2 regions of the Mesorhizobium sp. YR577 genome follow, and region 1 is predicted to be linked to the other one. Evidence: riboswitches for the same ligand, from Rfam matches in the RefSeq annotation. Region 1 holds a riboswitch; the other holds the start of a gene.
What was found. A riboswitch is a leader RNA that binds a small molecule or an ion and turns the genes downstream of it on or off. The one in region 1 is predicted to bind thiamine pyrophosphate.

Region 1 (15,871 bases):
CGCGCTGCGCGACCAGCTCAAGAAGTAGGCTGCAGGGTCGATGCCCGCCGACGGTCGTCAGCGTATCGACAAATGGCTGTTCTTTTCGCGCGCGGTGAAATCGCGTTCGCTGGGCGCGAAACTGGCCCAGGCGGGCCGCGTTCGCATCAATGGCGAGAAGTCCAGCCAGGCTGCGGATTCGGTTAAGCCAGGCGATGTCCTGACCATCACGCTGGAACGGCGCATCCTCGTCTACAAGGTGCTTTCGTGCGGGTTCCGCCGTGGGCCGGCGGAAGAAGCTCGGCTGCTCTACGAGGATCTTTCGCCCGCACCCGCGCCGAAGGATGCTTCACTTCCCGACGCACTCGTTCCCGTCCGTGACGCCGGCAGCGGCCGCCCGACCAAGCGCCAGCGCCGGGAAACAGACCGGTTGCGCGGCGGCGATTGACGGTATCGGTTGCCATTGCTGCTTGGGTGGGGTGAAAATGCATTCCGGTGTGAGGCAATTGCGCGCAAAAGCCACCCTTGCAAGACATTGGCAAAGGCGCTACCTCACCCCATCTTAAGGTTCGAAAGGGCCGTCCCGGAGCAGTAGCAGCATGACCTATGTCGTGACCGATAATTGCATCAAATGCAAATACATGGACTGTATCGAGGTCTGTCCGGTCGACTGCTTCTATGAAGGCGACAACATGCTCGTCATTCACCCCGACGAGTGCATCGACTGCGGTGTCTGCGAGCCGGAATGCCCTGCCGACGCCATCAAGCCGGACACCGAGCCGGGCTTGGACAAATGGCTTCAGATCAACGACGAATATGCATCCAAATGGCCCAACATCACGGCCAAGAAGGATGCGCCGGCCGACGCCAAGGAATTCGACGGCGTCGAGGGCAAGTTCGAGAAGTATTTTTCGGCGGAGCCCGGCGAAGGCGATTGAAGGCAGCAACGCTGCAATCAGCATGAACGGGCGTTGATTACGCCTTCCGGCGGACATTTCCGGCGGTCGGGTCTTCGCGCATGCAGCAAAACCTTGATTCTTTCAACTTTTTGTGGTACCACTGCTGCAACATGCCGCTGACACGCTGTCGATTTATGGCGCAACGCCCTAATCACTGAAAGGTGAACACGAACTCCGGACCAAGGCATCTTGGGCCAGGCAAACGCTTTTGATGCGATTTGCCAGGTCCTGCTTTACCGGAGGGCGTTAGCCTGTGTGTGGCATTCCCAGTTCGGCCAGTTGGCCGTCCCATCAGGTCCGCCGGCGCTCTAGCCGGGACCACAAAAGGAGTTCAGGGCGTAATGGCAACCACAACCCCGCAGAAGAAGCCTTCCTCAGCAGGCCGTCACGGCTTCAAGACCGGCGAATACATCGTCTACCCGGCACATGGCGTCGGCCAGATCATGTCCATCGACGAGCAGGAAGTAGCGGGCCACAAGCTGGAGCTCTTCGTCATCGATTTCCAGAAGGACAAGATGCGCCTGAAGGTGCCGGTCGCCAAGGCGACCTCCATCGGCATGCGCAAGCTTTCGGAAACCGACTATGTCGACCGTGCGCTGAAGGTTCTTCAGGGCCGCGCTCGCGTGAAGCGCACCATGTGGTCGCGCCGCGCGCAGGAATATGATGCGAAGATCAATTCCGGCGACCTGATCTCGATCTCGGAAGTCGTTCGCGACCTTTTCCGTGCCGAGAACCAGCCCGAGCAGTCCTATTCCGAGCGCCAGCTCTATGAAGCTGCCCTCGACCGCATGGCCCGCGAAATCGCAGCTGTGAACCGCCTGTCGGAAACCGAAGCGGTTCGCATGATCGAGATCAACCTTGCCAAGGGCCCCAAGCGTGGCGCCAAGGCCGAGGCCGACAACGAAGAAGCCGAGCAGGAAGAAGCTGCGTAAGCAGCGGCTTTCAGGCTTTCGACATTTGAAAAACCCGGCGGCAACGCCGGGTTTTTTTGTTGCCACCATTTAGGCATCGAAGATCGATCGTTATTGCTCTTGCCTCATAACGATATAAAATCCCGTCAATCCGCCAGAGGAGTGCCGGCCATGGACGAAGACGCCCTCAACATGTCGATCCGTAAATTCCTGAAGGAAGTCGGCATCACCTCGCAGCGTGAGATCGAGGCGGTGGCGCGCAACGGCAAGGTCAAGGGCGGCAAGCTCAAGCTGCGCATGACCCTGACCGCCGAAGGCACCGACCTCAACCATGTCGTGGAAGGCGAGATAAAGCTGGCTTGAGCCCGCCGTTGTTTCAGAACCACTCCGGCTTCATCGTCAATGTCGTGTCGTCCAGGCTGTCGAGCAGCGCGCGCTGGGTGCGGGCCTTGGGCAGCTCGTAGGCGAAGAAGTAGCGGCAGGTGGCAAGCTTGCCTTCGAGGAAATCCCGGTTGGCCCCGTCGTTCCTCAGCTTGCGCGACGCGGTGAGCGCCTGGCGCAGCCACATCCACGCGACCACCACATGGCCCATCATATCGAGATAGAGCGTCGCATTGGCAAGGCCGCTTTCGGGGGAACTGGCGGCCCTGCTGGCAAGCTTGCCGGTCGTCGCCACCGCCTCACCGAGATGGGCGGCCAGATCCTCGGCATGAGCGGCGAGGTTTTCGAAGGCGTGCGCCTGCGTCACGTCGGCCATGATCCTTGTGGCCAGCGTCTTGATGCCGGCGCCGTTGTCCTGCATCACCTTGCGGCCGAGCAGGTCGAGGCCCTGAATGCCATGCGTGCCTTCGTGGATGGCGTTCAGCCGGTTGTCGCGGTAGAGGCGCTCGACCGGATAGTCGCGCGTATAGCCGTATCCGCCAAGCACCTGTATCGCGTGCTTGTTGGCCTCGAGGCAGAATTCCGACGGCCATGACTTGGCGATCGGCGTTAGCAGATCGAGCAGCAATTCGGTTTCGTGGCGGGTTTCGGCATTGGGGGCTGCCTTCGTCGCGTCGACAAGAAAGGCCGTGTAGAGCAGCAACGCCAGCGCGCCCTCCACAGCGGCCTTCTGGGCGAGCAGCAGGCGCCTGACATCGGCATGCTCGATGATCGGCACCTGGGCGCTCGCTGCGTCCTTGTGGCCGGGGTGGCGGCCCTGCGGGCGCTCCCTGGCATAGACCAGCGAAGCACGATAGCCGGCGGCACCAAGGGCAGCCGCCCCAAGGCCGACGCCTATGCGGGCCTCGTTCATCATATGGAACATGTAGGTGAGGCCGCGATTGGCCTCGCCGACCAGATAGCCGCGGCAGGGCGCCTTCTCGCCGAGATTGAGCGCTGCATTCGTCGTGCCGCGATAGCCCATCTTGTGGTTCAGCCCGGCAAGCTCGACGCCGTTTCTCTTGCCCCGCTTGCCGTCCTTCCGGAGCAGGTATTTCGGCACGATGAACAGCGATATGCCCTTCACGCCGGGCGGGCTGTCGGGAAGCCGCGCCAGAACCAGATGGACGATGTTTTCCGAGATTTCCTGATCGCCGCCGGAGATCCACATCTTCTGGCCATGCAGGAGATAGCTGTCCTTGTCCGGTTCCGCCTTGGTGGTGATGTCGGAGAGTGAGGAGCCCGCCTGCGGCTCCGACAGGCACATGGTGCCGAAGAAGCGGCCCTCGATCATCGGTTTCAGGAAGCGTTCCTTCTGGTCGTCAGAGCCGAAGGCCGCGATGAGGTGCGCTGCCCCAACCGTCAGGAACGGGTAGGCTGCGGTGCTGGCATTGGCCATCGAGAAGATGAAGCTTGCAGCACTGCGCAGGGTTTCCGGCATCTGCGCGCCGCCCCATTCCTGATCGAAGCCCGCGCCGAAGAATCCGGCTTCGCGATAGGCGGCCAGCGCCTGCCCCACGCGGGGGTCCATCGCCACCTTGCCGCTTTCGAAGCGCGGCTCGTCGAGATCGAGCGCTGCCGCATGCGGCAGGAAGTGATCCATGGCGATGCGCTCGGCGGTGTCCAGCACCTCCTCCATGGCAGTCCGGTCATAGTCGGCAAAGCGCGGCAGTGCCGCCAGGCTGGCGGTCGGCAGGGCGTCGAAAAGCTGGAAAGCAAGATCGGTACGGTCGACGGAGATCATGGAACAATCCTTCGCGCGAGACGTTTCAAGGCCTGTAGGGCGATGTGCGGCGACTTCAACCCTCCCCGACCATCCCCGTCTAATGTCCACCCCCGGGTCGGAAGCCTCGAAGTATAGAGCAATTGCGCCGGAGTTTGGGAGTGCCCGGATGATTGAAGACAAAGCAAGGCGAACCATGATCCGGGCGGCCATGAAGGCGCCCTATCTCGAGCGCGGCGAGGAGCATGAACTGGCACTTCGGTGGCGCGACCACCACGACCAGGCGGCGATGCACCGCATCACCACTGCCCACATGCGCCTCGTCATCTCGATGGCGACGAAATTCCGCTATTTCGGCCTGCCCATCGGCGATCTGATCCAGGAAGGCCATGTCGGCCTTCTCGAGGCCGCAGCGCGGTTCGAGCCGGACCGTGACGTGCGTTTCTCGACCTATGCGACCTGGTGGATACGGGCCTCGATGCAGGACTACATCCTGCGCAACTGGTCGATCGTGCGCGGCGGCACCAGTTCGACGCAGAAGGCGCTGTTCTTCAACCTGCGCCGGCTGCGCGCCAAGCTGGCGCAGGGCCCGGGCATGCTTTCGGGAGAGGCGCTCTACAAGGAGATTTCCACCGCCCTTGGCGTTTCGGAATCCGATGTCGCGATGATGGATTCGCGGCTTTCCGGCCCCGATACCTCGCTCAATGCCCCCTTGGTCGATGATGGCGGCGGCTCGGCCGACCGCATGGATTTCCTCGTCTCCGACGATCCCTTGCCCGATGAAGTCGTTGGCGAGGCAATCGACGACGAACGGCGCTCTGGCTGGCTGAAGAATGCGCTCCATGTGCTGAACGAGCGCGAACTGCGCATCATCGAGGAGCGCCGGCTTCAGGACGAGGGCGCCACGCTGGAATCGCTCGGCGAAACCCTCGGCATCTCCAAGGAACGCGTGCGGCAGATCGAAAGCCGCGCGCTACAGAAGCTCAGGGTTGCGCTCGTCAAGGAAAGCCCTGCGTTTCTGAGCGCTTGATGCTGCGATTTTCCTTCTCCCACAAGGGGAGAAGGGCTCTTTCCCTACCGATCCGAAACGATCTTCACCTTGTCGCCGGCCGATACCGTGGCGCCGGGCGCAAGGCCGTTGAGCACCCTGAACAGGTCGAGCTTGCGGTCGACGCCGATCATGCCGGCAGCCAGCGTGCCCATCGTCTGGCCCGGCCTGACGGTGACGACGCGGATGCGCAGGGGTTTGAGCGCTGCCTTTTCCGCCTCGCTCAGCACGTGGAAACTGCCGCCCACCGACCGTGCCACGGCATCGAGCGAATTGCCGGCCAGCGGTGCGGCCGTCAGCAGGCGATAGACCTGGCCGTTGGCGCGGATGACGGTGACGTCGAACTGCCAGCCGTCGGCCCGCGCCTGGGCGACTGCCGCCTCGTTGCCATTGATGGTCTCGGTGCGCACGCTTGAATCCACCAGCCCGGCAACCCAGCCGCTGCGCAGATAATCGGTCAGCGACATCTTCGGCTCGATGGTCACGCCGTCGAAGCGGATCGCCATGTCGCCGGGGCCGGTCGCGGTGACGGCTGCCGCCGTATTGTCGATGGCAAAGCCTGCGGGGACCGAGAACGACACGCCAAGACGCGGATGCATGAACGTGTTGCCGCGCACATAGCCTTCTTCCGGCGTGTCGCCGAACAACAACCCGTCAATGCCGGCGAGGAAGGAATCGCGATCCTTGACCCCGGTGCCGGGAGGGCCGATCAGGCGGGCGTGGCGCTGCGCCAGTTCGATGCGCTGCGGCGTGTTGGGGTGGCTGGCCAGGAAGTCGAGGCTCGGATCGGTCGCGCCGCTGATCGAGCGGAAATCGCTGTAGGCAGCCATGGACTGCAGGAAGCGGCCGGCGGCATAGGGGTCGAAGCCGGCCTGCCCGATCGCCTTGATGCCGATGGCGTCGGCTTCCAGCTCCTGGTTGCGCGAGAACTGGGCGAGCCGGAGCTTGCCGCGGATCAGCGCCACCTTGGCCGTCTGGCTTTCGCCGAGAACGTCGGTGACGACCTTGTTGGCCAGCACCTCCTCGGCTTCCTTCTGCTGGCGCTGAAGGCCGTGATTGGCCGTCACATGGCCCATCTCGTGGGCGATGACGGCGGCAAGCTCGGAGGAATCGTTGGCGAGCGCCAGCAGCCCGCGCGTCACATAGAGATAGCCGCCGGGCAGGGCGAAGGCGTTGACGTTGGGCGAGTTGAGAATGGTGATGCGATAGGTCTGGGTCGGGTTGGCCGACACGGTGGTCAGGCTGCCGACGACCTTGGCGACCATGCGCTCAAGCTTGGGATCGGAATATTCGCCGCCATAGGTCGCGAGAATGCGCGGATGCTGGCTCTTGGCGAGTTCGGCCAGCCGGTTGTTGCGCGAAACGCTGTCGACGGTGACCGGGTTGTCGGACGGGCGGAAAGCAGATTCCGTGATGTCGCTGCCGGTCAGCGCCTGGCAGCCGGCCAGCAGTGCCACAAAAGCCACGGCAAAGCCGAAGCGCGCCGCAGGGCGCACCGGCGAGAGCATCTCTCTGGCTGTGATCCGGCAGGTCGACAGAACGGCTTCCTTTCGTCGGGCAATGACTGCCATCCACGGCAGCCCAGTGTTACGCGGACCTAGCCATACTCTTCCTGGCAAAACAAGAATGCGGATAAGCCCCTGAAACTGCTCTGGCCGCAAATTATGTCCGCTTCCGGGCGATTCAATCGAATCGCTACGCGCCAGCATCAAAACCAATATAGTCCCGGAACGCCGCAGGTCCATCTTTGGTGAAGAATGTAACGGTTTCACCGGTCGCGGCCACCGTTCCACGGTCGAGAAACACCATGTTTCCGCCGATTCTGCGGGCATCCTCTGGTTGATGTGTCACGAAAACCACAGTCATGCCGCGTTCGGCCTGAAGCGCCTTCACCAGATCGACCATGTCCTCGCGCAGGGCAGGCCCAAGCGAGGCAAAGGGTTCGTCGAGAAGCAGCACGGGCCGGTCGCGCACCAGAACGCGGGCGAGCGCCACGCGCTGGCGTTCGCCGCCGGAAAGCTCGCGCGGCAGGCGTTTTGGCTTGTCGCCAAGGCCCGTGCGGTCAAGCGCTTCGGCTATGGCGGCACGGTCGGTGTCGATTAGGCGCAGGGCCGCGGAGCGGCCGAGGCCGACATTCTGCTCGACCGTCAGATGGGCGAAGAGGTTGTTCTCCTGGAACACCATGGAGACAGGCCGTTCCGAGGGCGGCGTAGCGGTCACGTCGGTGCCGCCGATCAGCACGCGGCCCGAACGCGGCAGTTCGAAGCCGGCTATCAAATTGAGCAAGGTCGATTTGCCGGCGCCGCTTGGCCCCATCACCGTGGTGATCGCGGCCGGCTCGATCGCGAGGTCGAAATCCACCCCCGTCTCGCCATAGCTGAAGGCCACCTTGTCCAGCGTGATGCCGGCACCTGTCCTGTCGATCATCGCGAAGCGTCCTTTCCGAGCCGGTCGGCGACAAGCATCAGCACGAGGCAGAGAAGGCCGAGCATCAGGGCAAGCCCGGCTGCATCCGCGGTACGATAGCTGCCCATGCGGGCGAGCAGAAGATAGGGCAGCGTCTGCACGGAATCGCTGCCGAACAGTGCGATGACGCCGAGATCGCCAAGTGACAGCTCCATGGCGAAGGCAAAGGCGGTCGAAAGCGGGCGGCGCAAAACGGGCCAGTCGACCAGCCTCAGGCGGTTCCAGCCGCTGATGCCGAGCTGGGCGCAGAGGCGCTCGTGCCGCTCGCTGGCGGCGTCATAGGCTGGGCGTATGGCGCGGATGGCGAAGGGCATGGCCATGACCGCATTGACGGTGACGACCATGATCGGCGCAACAGTGAAGACATCGCCCATATGGCGCAGCAGCACGAACCAGCCCGCACCGAGGACGATGGGCGGCACCACCAGCACGAAGCCGGCGCCTGTGTCGGTCATGCGCTCCAGAAAGGTCTTTTCGCCGGCCCCGCGCCGCAAGGCCAGCGCGCGCCGCGCCATGATCAGCGACAGCGCCAGCATGGCCGACAGGCAGGCGGAAAGCGTTGCCAGCACGAGGCTGGTGATCGTCGCCTGCCGCACCGTGCTTTCGCCGGCGAGGCGGAAAAGATCGGCGTTGAGTCCGGCAAGGACGGTCGCCAGCATCGGCCCGGCAACGAAGGCAAGTGCGGCAATGAGAAGGACCGCGTTGAGGGCGGTTTCGCCACGCCCGGCGGAGACATAGCGGCGCTGCGTCACCGACAGATTGGCATCGCCGGTGGTGTTTGCGCCGAGCCGCATCAGCGCAAACACGACCGCCATGGTGAGCGCGATCTGCAGCAGCGTCAGTGCCACGGCGCGGGCGGGGTCGAAGTCGAAGCGCAGCGACTGGTAGATCGCGACTTCCAGCGTGGTGGCGCGCGGGCCGCCGCCCAGTGTCAGCACGATGGTGAAGGATGTGATGCACAGCATGAAGACAAGGCCGGCGACACCCGGCAGGCTGGCGCGCAGGGCCGGCCATTCGATCAGGCGAAAGCTGGAGCGAGCACCCATGCCGAGCTGGCTCGCCAGCCGCCACTGGTCGGCAGGCACCGTGTTCAGGGCCTCCAGAAAGAGGCGGGTCGCCAGCGGCAGGTTGAAGAAGACATGCGCGACCAGAATACCCGACAGGCCGTAGATGCCGGGCCAGTCGCCGCCGCCGATGGTCGAAAGCAGGCCGGAGAAATAGCCGGCGCGGCCGTAGAGGGCGAGAACGCCAAGCGCCACGACGATGGCCGGCAGCGCCAGCGGCACGGCAAACAGGCGCAGGATCAGCCCGCGCCCTGGAAATGCCGGGTGCCGGGAGAGGGCGCGCGCGACGAAGATCGCGGGGATGATGGAAAGCGTAGCTGATAGAAGCGCCTGCCACAGCGTGAAGCGGGCGACGCGGAAGAGGTAGGAATCGAAGGCGGCGATAGCGCCGGACGTGTCGCGCGCGCCTTCGAGGATCAGGCCGAGAAACGCGCCGCCGATGAGGACGGCTATCGCGGCAAGCGCGATGATGCCGGCGGTGATGCGCCTATCCCTCCCCCTTGAGGGGAGGGTACGGCCGAAGGCCGGGGGTGGGGTCGGTGCGGCCGTACTCGACATTCAATTGCGCCTCGCGCTGCCTCCGGCAACCCTCTCCGTCGCCTGCGGCGACACCTCCCCCTCAAGGGGGGAGGAAGGCCGCCGCCGCCCGCTCACTTGCTCATAACCCCCAGCCACTCGTCCACCCACGCCTTGCGGTTGGCGGCCACGTCGTCGGCGCTGATCTGCAAGGTCTTCGCCGGCTTTACGAGCTTGTCGAAGGCCGGGTTGAGCGGCTTGTCGGTCTTGCCGGCGGGGAACATCCAGTTGGTTTCGGGAATGGCGTCCTGGAAGCCGGGCCTGGTCATGAATTCCATGAACTTCTTCGCCAGTGGGTTCTTCGCGCCGGTGGTGGTGATGCCGGCGACTTCGACCTGCAGGTAATGACCCTCCTCGAAGGGTGCAGCCTGATATTTGTCCGTGCTCTCAGCGATCATGTGGTAGGCGGGCGAGGTGGTGTAGGACAGCACCATCGGCGCTTCGCCCTTGGTGAACAGGCCGTAGGCCTCGCTCCAGCCCGGCGTCACGGTCAGCACGCGGTTCTTCAGCTTGGCCCAGGCTTCCGGTGCCTTGTCGCCATAGACCGCCTTGACCCAGAGCAGCAGGCCGAGGCCCGGCGTGGACGTGCGCGGGTCCTGGATGGCGATCTTTTCCGAAGGATCGCCCTCGACCAGTTCCTTCAGGCTCTTGGGCGGGTTCTTCAGCTTCTCGGTGTCGTAGACGACGGCGAAATAGCCGTAGTCGAAGGGCACGAACGTATCGTCCGTCCAGCCGCCCGGCACCTTGATGCTGGCGAGATCGATGCCGGAGGGCGAAAACAGGGCGGTGGCCTTGGCCTCGGTGGTCAGGTTGGTGTCGAGGCCGAGCACGACATCGGCCTTGGTGGAAGCGCCCTCCAGCTTGACGCGGTTCAGCAGCGCCACGCCGTCGGCCACCGAGACGAACTCGACATCGCAGCCGCACTCAGCCTCGAAGGCCTTTTCCACCTGCGGGCCCGGGCCCCATTCGGCGGTGAAGCTCTCATAGGTGTAGACGGTGAGTTTTTCAGCGGCGAGCGCCGGCAGGGCGGCGGCCACGGCAAGGGTGGAAACGAGCGAGAATAGCAGCGTGCGCATCGGCGCCTCCTTCATTAGCGTTGAAAGGGAATTTGAAGCGCCGGGCGTCCGAAGCATCTAATCCCTCCGCCGGTACAAACCGGATCAGGTTCAGCGGGTTGGCCGGGTTTCCCCCTTGCCTCTCAGCCGGCTCACGAAAATCGTGTCCGGCACCCCGTTAGAGCGGGATCAGACATAGGACCAAGCGAAGAGGCGCGCAAGCGGTAGTTTCGGGCTGCGCGGCGCATTGGCGGCTTCCCGTATGGCCGCGCGGCATGATAGAGGCGAGCCACCATGAGCCGATTTTTCATCCTGCTTGGCGGCGAACTCGTCCGCACGCCCCGCATCGACGCGCAACTCGAAGGCAGCCGCATCATCGCGGCCGATGCCGGCATCGGCCATGCGGCGATGCTTGGCGTGACGCCGGAGCTGTGGGTCGGCGATTTCGACTCCGTTCCGGAAAACCTGCCCGAAAGCTACGCAGCTATACCGCGCGAGACCTTTCCAGCGGAAAAGGACAATACCGACGGCGAACTGGCGATTGCAGCAGCGCTCAAGCGCGGCGCGACCTCGCTGGTGCTGGCCGGCGCCTTCGGCGGCCCGCGCGCCGACCATGCCTTCCTGCATCTGGCGCTGGCCCTGAGGCTGGCCGAACAAGGCACGCCGACGGTGCTGACCAGCGGCGCGCAGGAGGGGCACCCGCTGCTGCCCGGCACGACCGGTTTTGACTATGCCGACGGCACGCTGTTTTCCGTGCTCGGCTTTTCCGAATTGTCGGGCCTCACCGAAATCGGCGCGAAATGGCCGCTCGACAATGTCGAGGTCGCCTTCGGCTCATCGCTGACGCTCTCCAACGAAGTGCGCGGAAGCCTGCGCATCACGCTCGAACGTGGCCGCGCGCTGCTGCTCGCCCATCCTTATCCTCTTCCGGAACACTGAAAAGACATGGCGCCACCGCTTCTCAATCTCGACGGCATCCGGCTGACCTTCGGCGGCACGCCGCTGCTTGACGGTGCAGCACTGTCGGCCTCGGCGGGCGAGCGCATCGCGCTGGTCGGGCGCAACGGCTCGGGCAAGTCGACGCTGCTCAAGATCGCCGCCGGCATCATCGAGCCGCAGGACGGCGAATTCTTTCGCCAGCCCTCCGCGACCATCCGCTATCTGCCGCAGATGCCCGACATGGAAGGTTTTGCGAGCGTGCGCGCCTATGTTGAGGCGGGTCTCGGGCCGGCTGACGATCCCTACCGCGCCACCTATCTGATGGAACATCTCGGCCTGACCGGCGAGGAGCGCCCCGACGATCTTTCGGGCGGCGAGGCGCGGCGTGCCGCACTTGCCCGCGTCATGGCGCCTGAGCCCGACATCCTGCTGCTCGACGAGCCGACCAACCATCTCGACCTGCAGGTGATCGAATGGCTGGAAGACGAGCTCAACCGCTCGTCCTCGGCACTGATCGTGATTTCGCACGACCGGCGCTTTCTCGAGCGCGTATCGCGCGCCACCGTCTGGCTCGATCGCGGCCAGACACGCAAGCTCGACAAAGGTTTCGCGCATTTCGAGGAATGGCGCGACACCATCCTCGAAGAAGAAGAGCGCGAACAGCACAAGCTCGGCCGCCAGATCGTGCGCGAGGAGCACTGGCTGCGTTATGGCGTGACCGCGCGGCGCAAGCGCAATATGCGCCGGCTGGGTGAGCTTCAGACGATGCGCCAGCGCTTTCGTGGTCACAAGGGCGCGGAAGGTGTGGCGACCATGGTGGCGAGCGATGCCGCCGAATCCGGCAAGCTGGTCATCGAAGCCAAGAACATCGAGAAAAGCTTCGGCGATCTCACCGTCGTCAAAGGCTTTTCGACACGCATCCAGCGCGGCGACCGCATCGGCCTGGTCGGACCCAACGGTGCCGGCAAGACGACGCTGCTGAAGATGCTGACCGGCGAGTTGCAGCCGGATTCCGGTTCGGTGCGGCTCGGCACCAATCTGGAGATCGCCACCCTCGACCAGAAACGCGAGGCGGTCGATCCGCAGGAAACGCTTGGGCATTATCTCACCGACGGGCGCGGCGACAACCTCGTCATCAATGGCGAGGAGCGCCACGTCGTCTCCTACATGAAGGACTTCCTGTTCAAGCCGGAGCAGGCGCGCACGCCGGTGCGCGAGCTTTCCGGCGGTGAGCGCGCCCGGCTGCTTTTGGCGCGGGTGCTGGCGCGTCCGGCCAACCTTTTGGTGCTCGACGAGCCGACCAACGATCTCGACATGGAAACGCTGGAGCTGCTGCAGGAACTGGTCGCCGGTTTCGCCGGCACGGTCATCCTCGTCAGCCACGACCGCGACTTCCTCGACCGCACCGTCACCAGCATCATCGCACCGGACGGCGAGGGGCGCTGGATCGAATATGCCGGCGGCTATGCCGACATGCTCGCCCAGCGCGGCGGCACGCGGCTGAACGACCGCCGTGCGGTGCAGAAGCAGGCCGGCGACACGCCGCGCGCCGAGAGCGCGTCGGAAGCGCAGAAGGGACCGGCGAAGAAGCTTTCCTTCAAGCAGAAATTCGCGCTGGAAAGCCTCCCCGGAAAGATGGCTGCCGTCTCGGCCTCGATCTCGGCGCTGGAAAACAACATCGCCGACCCGGCCTTCTACGAGCGCGACCCGAAGGGGTTTCAAAAAACCATCGCCGCCCTCGACAAGGAACGCGCGACGCTGGTTGCCATGGAAGAGGAATGGCTGGAACTGGAAATGCTTCGGGAGGAGCTGGAGGGGTGAGACATGTCCGACCGTAGGTCGGCGAAAAGCCAACGATTTGGCTTTTCGAATGTCGAACGCCCGGAGCCCTAGCGGAGGGCCGGGAGGCGTTCGATCGAAGGGCCTGTGCCCCGCCGACGCCTAAGATTCTCTTCCTGATCTAAAGTTCGCGCTGCCCCTCATCCCCCTGCCGGGACCTTCTCCCCGTAAACGGGGAGAAGAAGGCTGGCCGCGACCTCGCCGCTTCTTCCTTCTCCCCGTTTACGGGGAGAAGGTGGCCCGAAGGGTCGGATGAGGGGCAGCGCGAACCTATGCGAGTTCACGCCGTCTCAAGCCAAAAAAGAGTCTGACGTCATCACCCGCTGCGGGCTGCGTCCCAGGCCTTGATGGCCTCGTCGAAGGCCTTCTGGCCGGGGATGCCCTTTTCCATGGTGAACAGGGCGCGGCGGCCGGATTTGTAGACGATCGGCACGTCGATCCAGCTCTGGCGGCGCAGCAGGGCCATGTTGGCGTCCATCTCCTGCTTGCCGTCGTTGAGAGCAACGAGGAAGAAGCCATCGGCTATCTTCGCCGGAATGCCGATCAGCGGGCTGCCGGCCTCCTGTTCCGATCCCTTCATCGACACGCGCAGGATGTTCTCTATGCCGCCGCCCTCGAAGCCGTCTGGCGTCAGAAAGATGACCTCGATGATGTGGCTTGCCGGCAGGGTCTGGTCGGCGTTGCGGCGGATGGTCATGCGCAACTGCAGATCCTTGCCGGGAATGGTCGCCTCGGCGCGGATCGCCGGCTCAGGCGGCAGGTCGCCGCCCGGCGATTCCTGCACCACCGACCAGACGATGCTGCCCGGTTCGGCCGAACCCTCGGCGACGTTGGTGCGTTCCTCGTAGAAGATCGCTCGCTGGCCGACGGCCACGCCCGGCTGGGCAGCCGGCGCGCCGGGAGCGGCAGGTGTCTGGCCCTGCGCGGCAGGTGGCGCTGCCGGGTCCGTGGTTGCGCCGGGTGCCGCGGGGGCGGGCGTCTCCGGCGGCTGGGTCACCGCCGCGACAGAGGTTCCCTCGCCGATGGCGGCAGGCCCGCCGGCGGGGCCCGGGTCGATCTCCGAGCCGTCGGCGTTCAGGCGCTGGGTGAATTTGGGCTCGCTGTCCGTGCCGCCATTGGCCGGAGGCGGTGCCGCAGGCGAGGGTTGCTCCCCAGCCGGCGGATTGGCAGCGGTGTTGGTCTCTGGCTGTGCCGGGGTCGTTGCCGGCGGTGTCACCGAAGGCGTCGTCGTTGCCGTCTCGCTTCCGTTCGTGCTGAACAGGTTGGCGAAGGCATCCTTGTTGAGCCAGACGCCGTAGCCGCCACCCGCAATCACGGCAAGGGCGATCACGGCCGCGATCAGGCCGCCATAGCCGCGCTTGCGGGTTTCGCTTTCCCGCTCGTCTGTTTGAATGTCGTCGTCGTCATTTTCCGGACCGAACACGTCTTCGCGGACCGGGGCTTCGCCCCTGGCGGGTGCTGCGGCAGGAGGCGCCGTCACGACAGGCGTGGTTTTGGGCCACAAGTCGCCCTTGGGGGCAGGCTCAGCCTTGGGTTCTGGTTTTGGCGAGGGGTCAAACGCGGCCGGCGCGACGGGTGCAGCCGGCACGGGCGGCCTTGGCGCGCTGTCAGCCTTGAATGTGTTGTCGAAACGCGGCTTTGGCGGCTCGGTCTTCTGGCGCTCGATGGAGGCGAAGACGTTTTCCAGCTCCTCCAGCGGGTCGCTGGAGATCTTCGGACCGGGACGCGGTGGGTATTCCTTTTCCACCGCCTCGATGGCGTCTTCCAGCGCGCGCTTCTGGCGGTCGACGACAGCCTGCGGCGGCGGCGGGTTTATCGCCGCGAGCTTCGCGGCAATTGTTCCGCGGGCCTTGTCGTAGACCTTCTGGCGCAGTTCGGGCGTAGCTTCGCTCAGCCCATCCAGCGTCTTCTTCAGAACCGCAACGAAATCTGCCATGCTTTTGTCGACCTGTGGTTTCCTTCCCGCCTTGCCGCGAAGCGGCGGGAAGGGGCAAAATTAGTCTTGAAAGGGATCGGTCACAAGTATTGTGTCGTCCCGCTCAGGGCTGGTTGAAAGGAGCGCCACCGGCGCGCCGATCAGTTCCTCTATATAACGAACATACTTAACAGCCTGTGCCGGCAGATCGTTCCAGCTGCGCGCGCCGGCAGTCGTTCCCTTCCAGCCTTCCAGCGTTTCATAGATCGGCACGACGCGCGCCTGCGCGCCCTGGCTCGCCGGCAGATAGTCGATCGTCTCGCCGTCCAGCGTGTAGCCGGTGCAGACCTTGATCTCGTCGAGGCCGTCGAGCACGTCGAGCTTGGTCAGCGCGATGCCGTTGATGCCGTTGACGGCGACCGCCTGGCGCACCAGCACCGCGTCGAACCAGCCGCAGCGGCGCTTGCGCCCGGTGACGGTGCCGAATTCATGGCCTTTGGTGCCGAGGAATTCGCCGACCTCATTGTCCTGTTCGGTCGGGAACGGGCCTTCGCCGACGCGCGTCGTGTAGGCCTTGGTAATGCCGAGCACATAGCCGATCGCGCCGGGGCCGACGCCCGAGCCGGGCGATGCCTGGCCGGCAACGGTGTTGGACGAGGTGACGAAGGGATAGGTGCCGTGGTCGATGTCGAGCAGCGTGCCCTGCGCGCCTTCGAACAGGATGCGCGCGCCTGCGCGGCGCTTGTCGTCGAGTATTTTCCACACCCGGTCCATATAGGGCAGGATCGCGTCGGCAACGGAAGTCAGCTCCTGCATGATCGTCTCATGCGCGACTTCGGGATGACCGAGCCCGCGGCGCAGCGCATTGTGGTGCGTCAGCAGCCGGTCGACCTTCAGGGGCAGCGTATCCAAATCAGCCAAGTCCATCACCCGCACGGCGCGGCGCCCGACCTTGTCTTCATAGGCAGGGCCGATGC
Region 2 (15,871 bases), on a different contig from region 1:
GAACCGGCAACGATGAGAACATGCGGATCGCCGTTCATCGCCATCGTGCGGTCGCCGCAATCCATTCGCAGGTTCGCGCCTCCGGATCGGAATTGCGCGTAATGTCTGTGACGACTGCAGCGCTGTCGGCGCCGTGAGCGAAGACGCCGTCGATCCGCTCGATATTAAGGCCACCTATGGCAATGAGCGGAAGGTCTCCAACGCGGGTCTTCCATTCAGCGATGCGGTCGAGCCCCTGCGGCGCCCATTTCATCGCCTTCAGAATTGTCGGATAGATTGGGCCGAGAGCGATATAATCCGGGGCGGCGGCCAGCGCTGTTTCCAGTTCCAAGTGGTCATGCGTGCTGAGGCCGAGTTTGAGACCGGCCTGCCTGATCGCCCCAAGGTTGGCCGTGGCAAGGTCCTCCTGCCCGAGATGGACGAAATCGCAGCCTTCTTCGATTGCTAGCCGCCAGTAGTCGTTGACGATAAGCTGGCAGCCATATTGCACGCAGATGGTCTTGGCCGCGCGGATTTCGTGCCGCAGGGCAGGCTCTTCCATGTCCTTCATGCGTAGCTGCACGAGTTTTACACCGAGCGGAACCAGGCGTTCGATCCAGTTGGCGCTGTCCACGATGAGATAGAAAGGGTCGAGTGTCACGAGAACACCGCCTTGCCGATAAGAGGGGTGGAGGGAACGGCCATATCGCGTGGTTCGAGCATGCCTGCGAGAAATGCCGAGCGACCTGCCTCGATCGCCTTGGCGAAAGCGGTTGCCATGCCGATGGGATCGCCGGCCTTGGCGACCGCCGTGTTGAGAAGCACCGCGTCGAAACCGAGTTCCATTACGGTTGCGGCATGGGACGGCCGGCCGATGCCGGCGTCGACAATCAGCGGCGTATCGGGAAAATGACCGCGAAGGCTGCGCAATGCTTCAATATTCTGCGGCCCACGCGCAGAGCCTATGGGCGCACACCAGGGCATCAGGATTTTGCAGCCTGCTTCCAGAAGACGTTCGGCAACGACCAGGTCGTCCGTGGTGTAGGGGAATACTTCGAAACCATCCGCAGCAAGGATGCGTGCGGCTTCGACCAACCCAAAAACGTCGGGCTGCAGCGTGTCGTGGTCGCCGATCACCTCAAGCTTGATCCAGTTGGTTGAAAAGACCTCGCGCGCCATTTTGGCCGTGGTGACCGCCTCCTTGACCGAATGACAGCCGGCGGTGTTGGGCAGCACGCGAATGCCGAGTGACTGGATCAGTGACCAGAATTTTTCGCCCGTCCTGCCGCCCGCCGCCTCGCGCCGCAGTGACACGGTGACGATTTCCGTTCGCGAGGCTGTGACGGCATCACCCAATATTGCGGGTGAGGGGTAAAGTGCCGTGCCAAGCAGCAGGCGTGAGGACATTTCGGTACCGTAAAGGGAGAGCATTGCTCAGCCTCCTTTCATAGGCGAAAGGATTTCGATGCGGTCGCCGTCTGTGAGCCGGCATAGATTTCGTTCCGTCACCGGAACGACTTCGCCGTTGCGGGCCGTTGCCAGCCAGTTCCCCTCGTAGTCGAGTTCGGCCATTAGCGCCGCCAGAGTGTCGGCCGCCACCTCCTGTACCTCGCCATTAATGACAAGCTTCATGGATACGCTCCGTTGTCGTCTGTCGGCTAAAGACCAGGTCGGCCGCTTGCCGCGCCATGGCGGGCGCCAGCAGGAAGCCATGGCGATAAAGCCCGTTAATGTGGATGACGTTACCGTTGCGCGTCACGCGCGGCAGATTGTCGGGAAAGGCCGGGCGGATGCCGACCCCGCTCTCAACGATTTCCGATTCTGCGAAAGCGGGATGGATGGTGTAGGCGGCATTCAGCAGTTCCATCATCGAGCGCGCGGTGATCGAGCCTATGGCGTCGCTTTCGATCATCGTCGCGCCGACCATGAAGTGATGGTCGTTTCGCGGGACGACATAGACGGGAAAGCGCGGATGCAGCAGCCTGATGGGCCGCGACAGTGACACATCCGGCGTGTGCAGGATGACCATTTCACCACGCACGCCACGAATTTGCGGATCGGCCTTCGCCCTTGCCATTCCCGTGCAATCGATGGTGACGTCGAAACGCTTCGTCCACCCAGGCGCGCCTTCGACGAACGACACGCCTTTCCGCTCCAGCCTGTCGCGAAGTGCCGTGAGTGCCGCGCGGGGGTCGAGATGCGCTTCGCGGACAAAATGCAGCGCCAGGCGAAAGCGACCGCCAAGATCGGGCTCCAGCGCGCTGATCTCTTCTTCGCCCAATGTCTGGAACCCATTGGAGCGTGAGGCGAAGCGGGCCAGTTCGGTGGCGTCACGGCCAGCAGCCACCACCAGTGTGCCGGCGCGGGTGACATAGCCCGGCAATGCTGTTTCCCACCAGTCGGCGGCATTGAGGCCCAGATCCTGGACGATCTGCTCTGCGCTCTCGCGCTCACAATCGGGAGCCAGCATACCGCCTGCATACCACGACGCAGTGCCCGTGGTGTCGCGGCGCGGGTCGACGACGGTAACGATCGCCCCCAGCGTCGCAAGTTCGTAGGCGGCAGTCAGGCCGGCAACACCGGCCCCTTTGACCAGCGCTTTCATGGCACCAGCGCCGTTTCAACGGCGGGCTTTCCGGCTTCATCGACAGGCATGTAGAGATCGCCGCCCTGCCGATATTTCGCGGCCATCGCCGCCATGCCCTCCTTCTGCGCTTCTGCGCGGATGTCGTGAGAGATGCGCATCGAGCAGAATTTTGGCCCGCACATTGAGCAGAAATGCGCGACCTTATGCGCCTCCTTGGGCAGCGTCTGGTCGTGGAACGACCGCGCCGTCTCGGGATCGAGCGAGAGGTTGAACTGGTCCTCCCAGCGGAACTCGAAACGCGCCCGCGACAAAGCATCGTCGCGGATTTTGGCGGCAGGATGCCCCTTGGCAAGATCGGCGGCATGGGCGGCGATCTTGTAGGTGATGACGCCGGTCTTGACGTCGTCGCGGTCGGGGAGGCCGAGATGTTCCTTCGGCGTGACATAGCAGAGCATCGCCGTGCCGAACCAGCCGATCATGGCTGCACCAATGCCGGAGGTGATGTGATCGTAGCCGGGCGCAATGTCGGTGGTGAGCGGTCCAAGCGTGTAAAAGGGGGCCTCGCCGCAGACGGCAAGCTGCTTGTCCATGTTCTCCTTGATCTTGTGCATCGGCACGTGGCCAGGACCTTCGATCATCACCTGGCAATCCTTGGCCCAGGCGATCTGGGTCAGTTCGCCAAGCGTCTCCAGTTCGGCGAATTGCGCGGCATCGTTGGCGTCGGCGATGGAGCCGGGGCGCAGGCCGTCGCCGAGCGAGAAGGCAACGTCATAGGCGCGGCAGATGTCGCAGATTTCCTCGAAATGCTCGAAGAGAAAGCTTTCCCTGTGGTGATGCAGGCACCATTTGGCCATGATCGACCCGCCGCGGCTGACGATGCCGGTGACGCGATTGACGGTCAGCGGAATGTAGGGCAGCCGGACGCCGGCATGGATGGTGAAATAGTCGACGCCCTGTTCGGCCTGCTCGATCAGCGTGTCGCGATAGACCTCCCAGGTTAGGTCTTCGGCGATGCCGCTCACCTTCTCCAGCGCCTGGTAGAGCGGCACGGTGCCGATCGGAACCGGCGAGTTGCGGATGATCCATTCGCGAATGTTGTGGATATTGCGGCCGGTGGACAGGTCCATCACCGTGTCGGCGCCCCAGCGGATCGCCCACACCATCTTTTCGACCTCCTCGGCCATGGAAGAGGTGACTGCGGAATTGCCGATATTGGCGTTGATCTTGACCAGGAAATTGCGGCCGATGATCATCGGTTCGCTTTCGGGATGATTGATGTTGGAGGGGATGATGGCACGACCGCGCGCCACCTCGTCGCGCACGAACTCCGGCGTGACATAATCGGGAATCGCTGCGCCAAAACTGTCACCGTCGCGCTCCAGCGCGGCGTACGCCCTCTCGCGGCCGAGGTTTTCGCGAATGGCGACGAACTCCATTTCGGGAGTGATGATGCCGGCGCGTGCATAGGCAAGTTGCGTGACGGCCCTGCCGCCCTCAGCCTTCAAGGGCTGGTTGCGCACCGGAAACTCCGGCGTCAGCCGGTTGCCGGAGACAAAGCCGTTGTCTTCCGGCTTGATGACACGGCCCTCGTAGCGCTCGACATCGCCACGCGCGACGATCCAGCCTTCGCGAAGGCGCTCAAGCCCTCCTTCGATATCGGTTTTGACGTTAGCGTCGGTGTAGGGGCCGGAAGGATCATAGACCGTTACGGGTGGCTCGCCTGCACTCGGATGCACCGAAATCTCGCGCAGCGGCACGCGCAGTTCGGGATGGATGATTCCCGGTTTGTGGATTTTTCGCGAAGCCGGCAGTTCGCCAACGGTCACGGTTGGGGTCAAGGCATTCATATGGACCTCCTTTGCTTGGTCGCATTGGAGACCCAGTCCTATGCCGAAAGGAGGATAGAGAGGCTTCGCCTGCTGAATCCGGGAATCTGCCCGGGATGATTCTGCCTGGGTCTGCGACCCGCGAAGCTTCCGCACCGTCCCTACGCCAGTATGAACTGGATCAGGTTCAACGGGTCACTGCGCTGCGAAAGCCAGCAGTATCTCAGCCCCTTGTCGGGACTCCCCTGGTGAGGGTCAAGGGTGGATGAATGTGCCGGGAGTTGTCAACCGTTGAATTGCTCTGAATTGTGCAGTTCTTCCGACGATCCGGATTTCCCGGCTGACGCGCTGACTGGAACAAGGCGGCTTTTCAGCTTTCGAAGTGCCCGCTCATCGAGGCCCATGCCTGCAAGATAGTGGAATGTGCCACCATGATTTTCGTTAAGGTGGCTGAGCGTCGCGCGCATCGTTTCGGGGGGGCAGGCAAGGAAGCTTTCCACCAGATGCGGGTCTGTGCCGCGTGTGAGAGCCTGTGCACGCAGGCGCTCGATAAGCGGTGCGGCGATCGAAGTCGTCAATGCATAATCGGCTATGATCGTGTCGTCTTCGACCCCCGCGAGCGACAGCAATAGGGCCGCGATGATGCCGGTCCGGTCTTTGCCCGCACTGCAATGAAAGAGCACGATGCCCTCGTCAGCCTCGGCGATGGCAGTCAGTACAGTGGCGATCGGCTCCCGGCATTGATCGATGGCATCGCGATAGCGAGCCGCCATGTCGAACAGTGCACCATTCGATTCGCGCACGGCATCTATAGGCGAAAGGGCGCCAAAGAGCGGAATGTTGCGATATTGGATGATGGCATGCGATGCGAATGGATTGGGCTCGATCGCAAGCTCGTGGACGCTACGCAGGTCGATGACGGTGCGCAGCCCTTCATTGACCAGAACGCTCATGTCGTTCTCGTTCAAGAGGTGCAGACCGTCGCCGCGAAGGAGCGCGCGCCATCTCGTCTCGCCGTCATCCTTTGTGGCATAACCGCCAAGATCACGAACATTATGTGCGCCGGCGAGGCGAATGAGGCGGGCAGGGGAATTGGTCATCAACGCAGTCCCGATTTCATGAAGGATTCGATCACCTGCCGCTGGAGAATAAGGTAGATGACGAGGATGGGCAGGCTGGCAAGCGTCGAAGCAGCCATTAGTGGTCCCCAGAGATTTCCTTCCTGGGTCATGAACATCTGCAGACCGATCTGGACCACCGAATTTTCGATGCTGCGCGACAGAAGCAGTGGCCAGAAATACTCGTTCCATGCCGAGATAAAGGCAAGGATGACGAGGGAAGCAAGGGAGGCGCGCATATTGGGCACGACGATCTCCCACAGGATACGCAAGTGGCTCGCCCCATCCATACGCGCTGCCTCGATCACTTCGGTCGGAAACGACTTCATGGCATGGTAGAGCATCAGCACGGCGAAGGCCGCCGCCGCATGCGGCACCACCAGACCTGTCAATGTGTCAAGCAGCCCAAGCCGGGAGGCAAGCACGTAATTCGGGATCATCGTCACCTGGAACGGAACCAGCCAGGACAGTGCGATCACGCCATAGACCAACCCCGAGAACCGGAAGCGCCAGCGCACCAGCGCATAGGCCGCAAGCAGCCCGGTCAGAACCTGGAACGCCGCCGTTGCGGCAGACACGATTGTCGTATTGGCCAGCATCCGCAGCATCGGAATCTGGGTCAGCACGAAGCTGTAGTTTTCGAGCGAAGGCGAGAGCGGCCAGAGCGTTGTCGAGAAAATTTCGTTTTCCGGCTTCAGCGAGGAGGCGACCATCCAGTAGACCGGAAAAATCGCAATCACGACGAGAAGGATCATTGTTCCATGGACGGCGATCGACCCGACGGAAATCGTCCGGCGAACGGTCGTTTGCCGGGAAACATCCAGGCGGGTAGTGGAAAAGTCCTGGCTAATTGTCATAGACGGCGCGCCTCTGCATGAGCCTCAGACAAACGAAGGCGATCGCGGAAAAGCCCGCGAAGGCGATCATACCGGCGGCCGAACTCCAGCCGACCGACAGGCTGCCGAAGCCATAGTCCCAAAGCAGGTAAAAGATGTTGGTAGTCGATTTCAGCGGGCCGCCATGGGTCAGCACGTTGATATAGGTGAAGCTCCATTGCGCACCGAACAGGATGGTCATCATCGACAAGAGCAGGATGGTCGGCGACAGCAATGGCAGGCGGATATCGCGGATGATCTGCCAGCGCGTCGCGCCGTCCATACGGGCAGCCTCTACATAACTCGGATTGATGCTGGCATTGGCGGCCGAAAACAGCAGCGTCGAAAAACCGATCAGCTTCCATCCCGTTATCCAGATCAGAGTGCCGAGCGCATATTTCGGGTCCTGCAGGAAGCCGATTTTCGACAGGCCGAGACCGACGAGTGCATGGTTGACGAGACCGTGATCTTCATTGAGCAGCCAGCGCCACACGATCGCGGCGACCACCGGCGCGATGATCATCGGCACGAAAATCAACGTACGGTAGAGGTTGCGCAGCGGCCCTTTCAGGTCCTGAGTGAAGATCGCCACCGCAAGCGGAATGATGACGGACATCGGAAACAGGCCGATGATATAGATCGCCGTGTTCCATAGCGCGCGCTGCATCTCCGGCAGGATGAACAGTCGCCGGTAATTTTCGAGGCCAACGAAGGCCTTTGGTGCGGTCGGCAGCATGTTCCATTGGTAGAACGAGAGCTGGAACGCCTCGAAGAGCGGAACGTAAATCCAGATGATCAGTGTCACGAGTACGGGCGCGAGGTAGAGCCAGGGCGCAATCCGGGGGTCGGTAAAAAGCCGCTTCAACAGCGAGCGTCGGCCCCCTGCGTAGGAGCCCGCGTCGGAATACGCAGCTACGGTAAAACTCATGGCTATCGACCTCGAACTGGCGGACGCGGGCGAGTTGGCCCGCATCCTGTTATCTGCTGGTTATTGCGGCATCAGGCTTTGCGCATCCGCCTGCGCCTGTTTCAGAACGGCTTCTGCATCCGCTTCGCCGAAGATCGCTTCACGAACGCCGTCCATCATGATCTTTTCGACCTGCCGGTAGTTCGGACCGGGGAAAGCGACATTGGCCGTCAGCCGAGAGAGTTGTTCCAGGTTCGGGCGGATCATCGGATTGGCCCTCACCCACTCGCCGAGATATTGGGGATCGTCGACGATATCGAGCCGAAGCGGCAGATAGCCGATCTTAGAGGTGATGATCGTGTAAGCGTGCTTCGAAGTCAGGAACTTCAGGAGTTCATAGGCCGCGCGCTGCTTGGCCGGATCCTTGCTGAAGACGTAGAGTGCGCTGCCTGAGTTGGTCGGCCGCGTCGGCTTGTCGCCGAAGGACGGCATAGCGGTGACGCGCAGATCGAAATTGTCCTTGGCTGATTTCGACAGGCTGTTCTGCACAGCGCTGGTGTAGAGAAACATGCCGAGATTGCCGCTCGCCATCGTGTCCATGTGGCTGCCGACATCGATGCGGGCATGGGCGCCGCTGTCGACCATGTCGCGCAGCATCTTCACGGCTTCCAGCGCACCGCCGTCGGCGAAGGTGAGCGTGTTGCCGTCGCGGACATTTCCGCCATTCGACATTTCGATGGCCTGATAAACGAAGGTGCCGTCCACCGGACCGTAGGCGCCGGGGAAGAAGCCGTTTTTGCCGGTCTTCTGGTTGATCGCCTCGCCAGCGGCCTTGACGTCCGCCCATGTCTTCGGTGGCTGATCTGGGTCGAGCCCTGCCTGACGGAAGAGGTCTGCATTGTAATAGAGGATCGGCGTGGAAAAGGTGTAGGCGAGCCCATAGGTTTTGCCGTCGAACTTGCCGAGTTCCAGGCCCTGCGGGATCATTCCGGAGAGATGCTCGGAGAGTTCTTTAGCCGGCACCATATCTTCAAGGGCGTTCGCGCCGAGATCGTTGGCGATGTAGATCAAGTCGCGGAAAACAAGCTGGGCGACATCCGGCTGCTGACCCGCGACGATGTCGGCCTGGACCCGTGACAGAATCTCATTCGAAGGCACCGGAATGCCCTCGACCTTGATGTTCGGATTGGCATCCATGAACTCCTTGAGGAGTTCGCGCGTGGCATCGGCCCCAGCACTCGCCGATGCCAGATTGTAGTTGTAGAAGGTGATGGTGACCGGCTTGTCGACGGTTTCGGCCATCTGCGCCTGTGCCAGACCAGCCGGAATGGCGAGGCCCGTTCCGACGGCAAGCATCAGCTTAAGGCATTCTCTTCTAAGCATCGTGATCGTCCTTTGTGATCGGATATGGCCTGTCACTCTGCGGCGAGTGTCTCGCCTTCATTCAGCTTGCGCAGGAAATCGAGGGGATAGCGGTTGAGTTCGGCGCGGTCCGAAGGCAGCGGCACGAAACTTACCGTCAGGCCGGAATCGCGAATGGTGCCGATGGCGAAAGAGGCGCCATTGACCATGCGCAGCACGTCCTTCTGCAGGATGTCGGTGGCGGCGTGCTGACCCATACCAATGACGACCGGGATGCCGTGCCAAACTGAAACGCGGTCGTAGTGAACATGCCCGCTGAGAAGGCCGACGACATTGCGACCTTTCAGGATATCGGCGAGGCGCTGCGTGTCCTCGACCCGGATCGAGCGCCACGGCGCGAATTCATTTTCGTTGCCGATTGCCGGCGCATGATGCGAGACGATCAGTTTGGGCAGCCCGGGATTCGTCACGATAACCTGTTCCAGCCAGGCGAATTGTTCCGGCTCGATATTGCCACCGATCTGCCCGGGAATGGACGAATCCAGCGCGATGACATGCACGCCGTCAATGACGCGATCATGGAAATAGGGGGCGGAAGAATGCTCTCCCTGCTCCAGGAAACCCTCATAAAAACCTTCACGCGTGTCGTGATTGCCGAGCGCGTAGAGGACTGGAATGTCCAGCGCGCCCATGATCCGCTTTAGTTCGCCGAAGCTCTCGATATCGCCACGGTTGGTCAGATCGCCGCTGGCGACGATGAAACTCGGCTTTGGCGAGATCGTTGCGACCATCTCCAGGATTGTCTCCAGCGTCGCTGTCGTGTCGCTGAAGAGATGCGGGTCCTCATAGCCCGGCCGTCCGATATGCAGGTCGGTCAGATGGACAAAAGTTGTTTCGCGTTCCATCGAGAATCTCCGTTGAGTGTTTCGGGAAGGTTGATGACATGCGGATCGACGCGCTTGCCGTCGCTCACGCGGAAGAGGTGGATTGCGCGGGCCGGAATCGAGACTGCGAAAGGATCTGTCGGAAGTGGACTGTCTGCCGGCCGCACCATGGTCACGCGCTGGCTGGCAGCCACGCCGTGAATGTGGAGCTCGGTGCCCAGGTCTTCCTGCATTTCGATATCGAAGGGCAGGCCGCCCAAAGCCTTGAAATCGCTGATTTGTAGGGCCGCAGGCCTTATTCCGATGACGATCTCCGTGTTCGGCGCCAGCTCCCAAAAGGCATCGGCACACAGTAGAAGACCATTATTTGCCACGGCGCGGCCCTCGGCGCCGATCCGGCCAGGAATGAAATTCATCGGCGGCGAACCAAGAAAATCCGCCACGAAACGCGTGGCCGGGCGATGGTATATGTCTGTCGGCGCTCCGACCTGTTCGATCAGGCCGCCATTCATCACCACGAGCTTGTCGGCAAGCGTCATCGCCTCCATCTGATCGTGGGTCACGAAAATGCTCGTGGTTTTCAGTTCGCGATGGAGCCGCTTGATCTCAAGCCGCATCTGGATTCTGAGTTTTGCGTCGAGATTCGATAGGGGTTCGTCGAAGAGGAAGACGCGCGGCGCGCGGATCATGGCGCGACCCATCGCAACGCGCTGACGCTGTCCACCGGACAATTGTCCTGGACGGCGATCGAGCAGGCCCTGCAATCCGAGCATGGCGGCGACGTCGGCAACGCGGGCGTGGCGCTCGAGTTTGGAAACACCTGCGACCTTCGGCGCATAGCCGATGTTTTCTGCAACCGTCATATGCGGATAAAGCGCATAGTTCTGGAACACCATGGCGCAGCCGCGTCCGCCGGGTTCAACCTGGTTGACGATCGTGTCACCGATGGAGATCGTGCCGGATGTTATGTCCTCAAGACCGGCGATCATGCGCAGCAGCGTCGACTTTCCGCAGCCCGAAGGGCCAAGAATGACGACGAATTCGCCCGGTTCGATCGACAGGTTGACGCCGCGTACTGCGGGCGTCTTTCCGTAGATCTTGTGGAGGGCCGAAATCTCGATGCCGTCCATGGGAGTGAGCTCCTTCGACAATCGCCAACATTCTGGCGTCTCGATAGAGGCCACCCATTTCCGTCTCATGACAGTTTTCGAACAATGTTCTAATGGGGCTGCCACCAACACGCCGGCCGACCACCGGAATGCCGGTACCGGCGGCAGATCAGGAACGGGCGGTGCGACGAAACATCGGCGCAATCACCTCAACCATGCGCCGGATTGCCTCGCCGGGATCGTTGAGATCGATCGTATGGTTGGTCAGCACTTCCGTGCGTAGGCGGCTGTGGATGACCTGCGAACGGATGCCAAGAGCACAACTGATGCGCCAGCCGACTTCCGCCTCGTCCAGCCAAGGCGCAATCCGCCGGAGGTAAGGGACGAATGCCATGTGATGCTCTACGCCCTCGACGATTGTGCGGTAGAGTTCCGGGTCGCGGCTGCGTTGGGCCATATGCGTGAAATGGGTCAGCACGGCATAACTGGATGCGGGGTCGAGACTCCAGCGCACGGAAGGACCGATCAGGGCAGCGATGACTTCTTCGAGATCGGGCGGTGCCGGCATGCGCCGCGCCACAGCCTTTTGCAGAAGGACAAGACGTTCGGCATTCAATCGCCGATAGACGCGGTGTGCCACTGCTATGATGAGCTTTTCCTGCGAGCCGAAATGATAGCTTATGGCCGATGGATTGGCATTGGCTTCGCCGGCGACCCGCCTGACCGTGACGTCTTCCAACGCTGCAACCTCGCAAAGCACATGCTCGCATGCGTCGAGAAGCTTCAGCGCGGTCGGGTTGGCCGTAGAGAGCATTGCGTCACACGCGATCAGGAAATGTGAGCGATGATTGTCTGCCCCGCACATGAAGCTGGCATGACATGTATCGCATCCATGGTCGGATACCGTCAGTGGGCCGACTGTTTTGTTCAGAGGTTCTTAACCATAGGTCCGGCATCTTTCTTCGAGCGCTGTGTATTGAGTGCGCATTTCAGCACCGGTCGACGAGCAATGTTCGTGGACTGGTGCTGATCGAAAGATCGGAACGATGAACTACGAATCCCCTTACGATTGGACCGGCACCAGGGTGCGCCGACACAGGCGTCTCCAGATCGCCGCGTGGGTTTTGATCACGATCGCAATATTGGGTGCAGTTCTTGCGGCCGGAATGCTGCTCTAAAAGCGTCCGAAAGGAATGGGCTTCGAGCCTACAATTTGGCGCCATAGTGGTAGCGAATACTGATAAATTTTATCAGCAGTCATTAAAATTCTAATCTTATCTTATTGATTTTGCTAATTTTTCGTTGAGCAGAATCACGCACGCTCCATTCGTGCCTCTCCCTTGAGGCGCTCTCTTGGAGCCCAATATGAAACAGCGCTTTGAACTTGTCCTGGAGCCAACCGACCTATGGACCGTCTGGGACAACGAACTGGATGAGCCGGTTGTTTTCGCCGATCGGCTTCTTGCTGGATTGAGCAAGAGCGAGGCCGAAGCCGCCCGTCAAATCCTTCTGGAGGTCAAAAAGAACCGGAAGAAGGAAAAGCCGGCTGACGCAGCCTGATTAGGTCACGCCAGGAAAGCTCCTTCAACCCTTCACGCCGGAACCGACGATGCTGTCGACGAAGAAGCGTTGCAGGAAGACGAACAGGACGAGAGGCGGCAGGACAGCAAGCGTCGCCCCGGCCATGACCAGCCCGGTGTTCATGGCGCCGCGGTTGTAGCTCAGGAGTCGGCTCAGGCTGATGACGATCGGATACTGATCGCTGGCTCCCTGAAGCACCGTCAAAGGCCAGAGATAACTATTCCAGTGATAGACGAAGGCAAACATCGCCAGCGCCGCGATCGCCGGGATCACGCTCGGCGCCACGATGCTGAAGAGTATGCGCAGTTCAGATGCGCCATCGACGCGTGCGGCATCGATCAGGTCGTCGGGAACGCCGGCAATGAACTGACGCATCAGGAAGATGCCGAATGCATTGGCGAGGTTAGGCATTATCACGCCGGCCAAACTGGCGTTCAATCCGAGCGAACCGACGATTCGATAGAGCGGGATGAGCGTCACGATGGGCGGCAGGAACATCGTTGCGATCAGCAGTGCAAAGAGAAGGTTGTTGCCCCGAAAACGGTATTTGGCGAAGGCATAGCCCGCCATCAGGCTGGTCAGCAGGATGCCGGCGGTCGTCACCGCAGCAATGACGAGCGAGTTCCACATCGAACGGCCGACATTGATGACGCCGGCAACCTTGTTATAGGCATCAAGGCTCGGCGTGCGCGGCAACCAGACGGGCGGCACCTGCATGGTTTCGGCGGTCGTCTTGAAGCTTGAAAGCACCATCCAGACAAGCGGAAAGGCCGATGCGACGACCACAACCAGCATCAGCGTCGCGACGATCGCGTCGCCGCCCGTAGGCCGCACCCTGCGGAAAATCAGTCCCCGCGTCGGCGCTTGATTGGTCGTAGCACTCATTCTTCGTCTTTCCGTCTGGCGAATGCGAACAGCGCAAAAATCACCACGATCAGCGACAGCATCAACGTCACCGCCATGGCAGACCCCAAGCCGCCTTGCGCGCGTTCGATGCCGACGCGGCGGATATGGTAGGTAAGGACATTGGTCGAGCCGACTGGTCCGCCCTGCGTGATGAGCGCCACCGGTTCGAACACCTGCACGGCATTGATGATAGCGATCACCGCGCTGAACAGCAGTGTGCGGTGTAACAGCGGCAAGGTGATCGCATAAAATTGCTGATGCGGTTGTGCGCCATCGATCCGGGCCGCCTCATAGATGCTTTGGGGAATCTGCGTCAGGCCTGCGATGACCAGAACTGTGAAGTAGCCGACCTGCTGCCAGACATTGAGGAAGACGATGGATATCAATGCGGTGCCGGGCGAGGAAAGCCATGGCTGCGGCCCGATTCCGATCCAGCCGAGCATCTGGTTGAACGGGCCTTCGCTCGGCGAATAGAGCTTCGACCAGACCAGGGCTACCGCGATCATCGGCACCATATAGGTCGAGAACAGAACGGCGCGCAGGAAATTGCCGCCGGCAACGTTGCGCTGGTAAACGAGCAGCCCGAGCGCGACGGAAAGCGGCAGGATCAGTACGACGGACAAGGCCGTGTAGATTGCCGTGTTGACGAAGGCGCCCTTGAAATCGCGGCCGATCGAGGTCGGGCCGAAAATCTCGAGGAAATTGTCGAGCCCGATGAAGCGCGCGGTCTGAAAACCGGTTTGCGTCGACCAGTCCTGCAATGACAGCCAGATCGTGAGCGCCATCGGCAGCAGAATGAATATGCCGATAAGCGAAACGGCCGGGGTGAGCATCACCCACACGGAGCCGCGATAGGAAGTCGTCATGAAGTTGCCTTGTAGATGCTGCGGGAGCCATTTGTGACCGGCTCCCGCTTGCTCGGTCCGACCGGTTATTTCGCGGCGCGTTCCAAAATGGAAACGGCGTCGGTCTGTGCGTTCGTCTGCGCGTCCTTGGCCGTAACCTGACCGTATTGCAGCGCCTCGATCGTCTGCTGCAGGGATTCGCTGAATTCCTGGCCGCCGAGCACCACCGGGAATGGCTTGGCATCGGCCAGCACGCTGACATAGCCGGAGAGGAATTCAGAGCCGAGCTTATCCTTGAACGCATCCACGTCGGAAGTGCGCGAGGGCAGGATGCCCATCGACATCAGGATGTTGGCCATTGCCGATGAGCCGTTCGGTCCCGATTTCGCGCCGTTCAGCCAGGCAAGGAAATCCCAGGCCGCTTTTTGCTCGGCCTCACCGGCACCGGCATTGATCACCGTCATCCACGAATATGAGATGGAACGCGGTTTGTCGCCGCTCGGGCCAACCGGGATGGGCGCGGTGGCGATGTTGGAGAATTTGTCGCCCATGCCCGTCTTCAGTGCGCTTTCCCACCAATTGGCCATGATGATCATGGCGGTCTTGCCGGACACGAAATTGTCGAGAAATGGCCCGGTCGTATTCGCGTCGGCGGTGGCCATTGCCGGATCGCTGGACCCGGCCTTGATCAGATCGTCGTAGAGCTGGAACGTCTCACCGGCTGCCTTGCTGTCGAGCATCGGCTTGCCGCCGGTGACGAGATCGCCGCCATTGGAGACGAGCAGCGAGGAGAACGGGTGCACGACGCCTGCGGCCCAGGAGTTGATCATGCCGAAACCCTGCTGGCCGGCGTCCTTCTTGGTCAGCTTGGCGGCGGTGTCCTTGAATTCGTCCCAGGTCTTGGGCGGGCCTGAAATGCCGGCCTCTGCGAACAGCGCCTTGTTATAGTTGAGCGCGTAAACGTCGATCTCGTTGGGGATGCCGTAAAGCGTGCCGCCAACGCTTGCCGCCGATACGACACCCGCCGGCCAGGCGCCTTTCACCTCGGTTGCAATCGCATCGGGCGCAGGCGCCACCAGCTTGTCGCGCGCGAGCTCGGGCAGCCACAGATCATAGATGCCGGCGATGGTCGCGCCGTCCGCGCCGCCTCCTTGTGAGCGCAGCGTCGTGAGGAGATCGCCGAACGGCACGGCTCTAACCGTTACCGACACGTCGGGATTGGTCTTGGCGTACTCCTTCGCCGCCTCTTCCAGAAGGGCAACGGTCTCTGGTGCCCAATGGGTGAGGTATGAGATTTTCACCGCCTCGGCAAAAGCCGTCGTCGGCAGCGCCATGATTCCTGCCGCGAGCGCGTATTTGATCGTCCAGACGCGTTTCATGAAATAGGTCCTCCAACTGATCTGATTATGTTCCCGGGTAGCATTATTTGGCAAGAGGTTATAACGTCATACTCATATCTGCAAGGCTGGCGCTCGGACGATCTTCAGCAGTCAATGATGGAATGGCAGAAAACTGATCCGAGTGTTTTTTGATTTTGAAAACCCGGTTGAACTCCCGGTTTCGGCCGTCCAAATCGCCTTGCCTGCAAGTCCTTATGACGTTATAACAACATGATCTACATGGACGCACAAGACCCGCGCGGCAGGATGGGAGATCGCATCATTGGAAGTCAGGCCGCTCATGAGGGCACGGTTTCATACCGTAGCGTGCGATGAGACCTAGCCAATGAAGGTCCTTGCCATCGATCTTGGCGGAACGCAGCTGCGCGCGGCGATCTCCAATGGCGAGCCCGCATCGCTGCGCGACCTCACTAGGGAGCCGGCACCGGCCAGCCTCACCGATTTCACCGATCGCCTCACGGCGTTGCGGGCGGCAGCCGGCGATGTGACGGC

Region 2: it holds a riboswitch for thiamine pyrophosphate, as region 1 does, so the genes downstream of both, thiC (phosphomethylpyrimidine synthase ThiC) here and thiB (thiamine ABC transporter substrate binding subunit) in region 1, are expected to answer to the same signal.

Annotation. Positions count from the first base shown of each region.
Region 1 covers NZ_FPBI01000001.1:229,379-245,249, forward strand. The annotation lists gene BM413_RS01105 (helicase-related protein) at 1-28, shown strand, start outside; gene BM413_RS01110 (RNA-binding S4 domain-containing protein) at 41-427, shown strand; gene fdxA (ferredoxin FdxA) at 579-917, shown strand; gene BM413_RS01120 (CarD family transcriptional regulator) at 1,280-1,870, shown strand; gene BM413_RS01125 (DUF6494 family protein) at 2,021-2,212, shown strand; gene BM413_RS01130 (acyl-CoA dehydrogenase family protein) at 2,226-4,013, opposite strand; gene BM413_RS01135 (RNA polymerase factor sigma-32) at 4,162-5,022, shown strand; gene BM413_RS01140 (M48 family metalloprotease) at 5,067-6,548, opposite strand; gene thiQ (thiamine ABC transporter ATP-binding protein) at 6,736-7,467, opposite strand; gene thiP (thiamine/thiamine pyrophosphate ABC transporter permease) at 7,464-9,128, opposite strand; gene thiB (thiamine ABC transporter substrate binding subunit) at 9,221-10,222, opposite strand; TPP riboswitch at 10,267-10,389, opposite strand; gene BM413_RS01160 (thiamine diphosphokinase) at 10,496-11,140, shown strand; gene BM413_RS01165 (ABC-F family ATP-binding cassette domain-containing protein) at 11,147-12,961, shown strand; gene BM413_RS01170 (hypothetical protein) at 13,296-14,915, opposite strand; gene BM413_RS01175 (adenylosuccinate synthase) at 14,976-15,871, opposite strand, start outside.
Region 2 covers NZ_FPBI01000023.1:18,589-34,459, forward strand. The annotation lists gene thiD (bifunctional hydroxymethylpyrimidine kinase/phosphomethylpyrimidine kinase) at 1-44, opposite strand, end outside; gene BM413_RS25790 (thiamine phosphate synthase) at 35-640, opposite strand; gene BM413_RS25795 (thiazole synthase) at 637-1,410, opposite strand; gene thiS (sulfur carrier protein ThiS) at 1,414-1,611, opposite strand; gene thiO (glycine oxidase ThiO) at 1,595-2,584, opposite strand; gene thiC (phosphomethylpyrimidine synthase ThiC) at 2,581-4,413, opposite strand; TPP riboswitch at 4,533-4,649, opposite strand; gene BM413_RS25815 (tyrosine-protein phosphatase) at 4,677-5,492, opposite strand; gene BM413_RS25820 (carbohydrate ABC transporter permease) at 5,492-6,367, opposite strand; gene BM413_RS25825 (carbohydrate ABC transporter permease) at 6,357-7,313, opposite strand; gene BM413_RS25830 (ABC transporter substrate-binding protein) at 7,374-8,675, opposite strand; gene BM413_RS25835 (metallophosphoesterase) at 8,708-9,559, opposite strand; gene ugpC (ABC transporter ATP-binding protein) at 9,529-10,668, opposite strand; gene BM413_RS25845 (TetR/AcrR family transcriptional regulator) at 10,817-11,461, opposite strand; gene BM413_RS25850 (hypothetical protein) at 12,013-12,207, shown strand; gene BM413_RS25855 (carbohydrate ABC transporter permease) at 12,232-13,113, opposite strand; gene BM413_RS25860 (carbohydrate ABC transporter permease) at 13,110-14,000, opposite strand; gene BM413_RS25865 (extracellular solute-binding protein) at 14,066-15,358, opposite strand; gene BM413_RS25870 (ROK family protein) at 15,705-15,871, shown strand, end outside.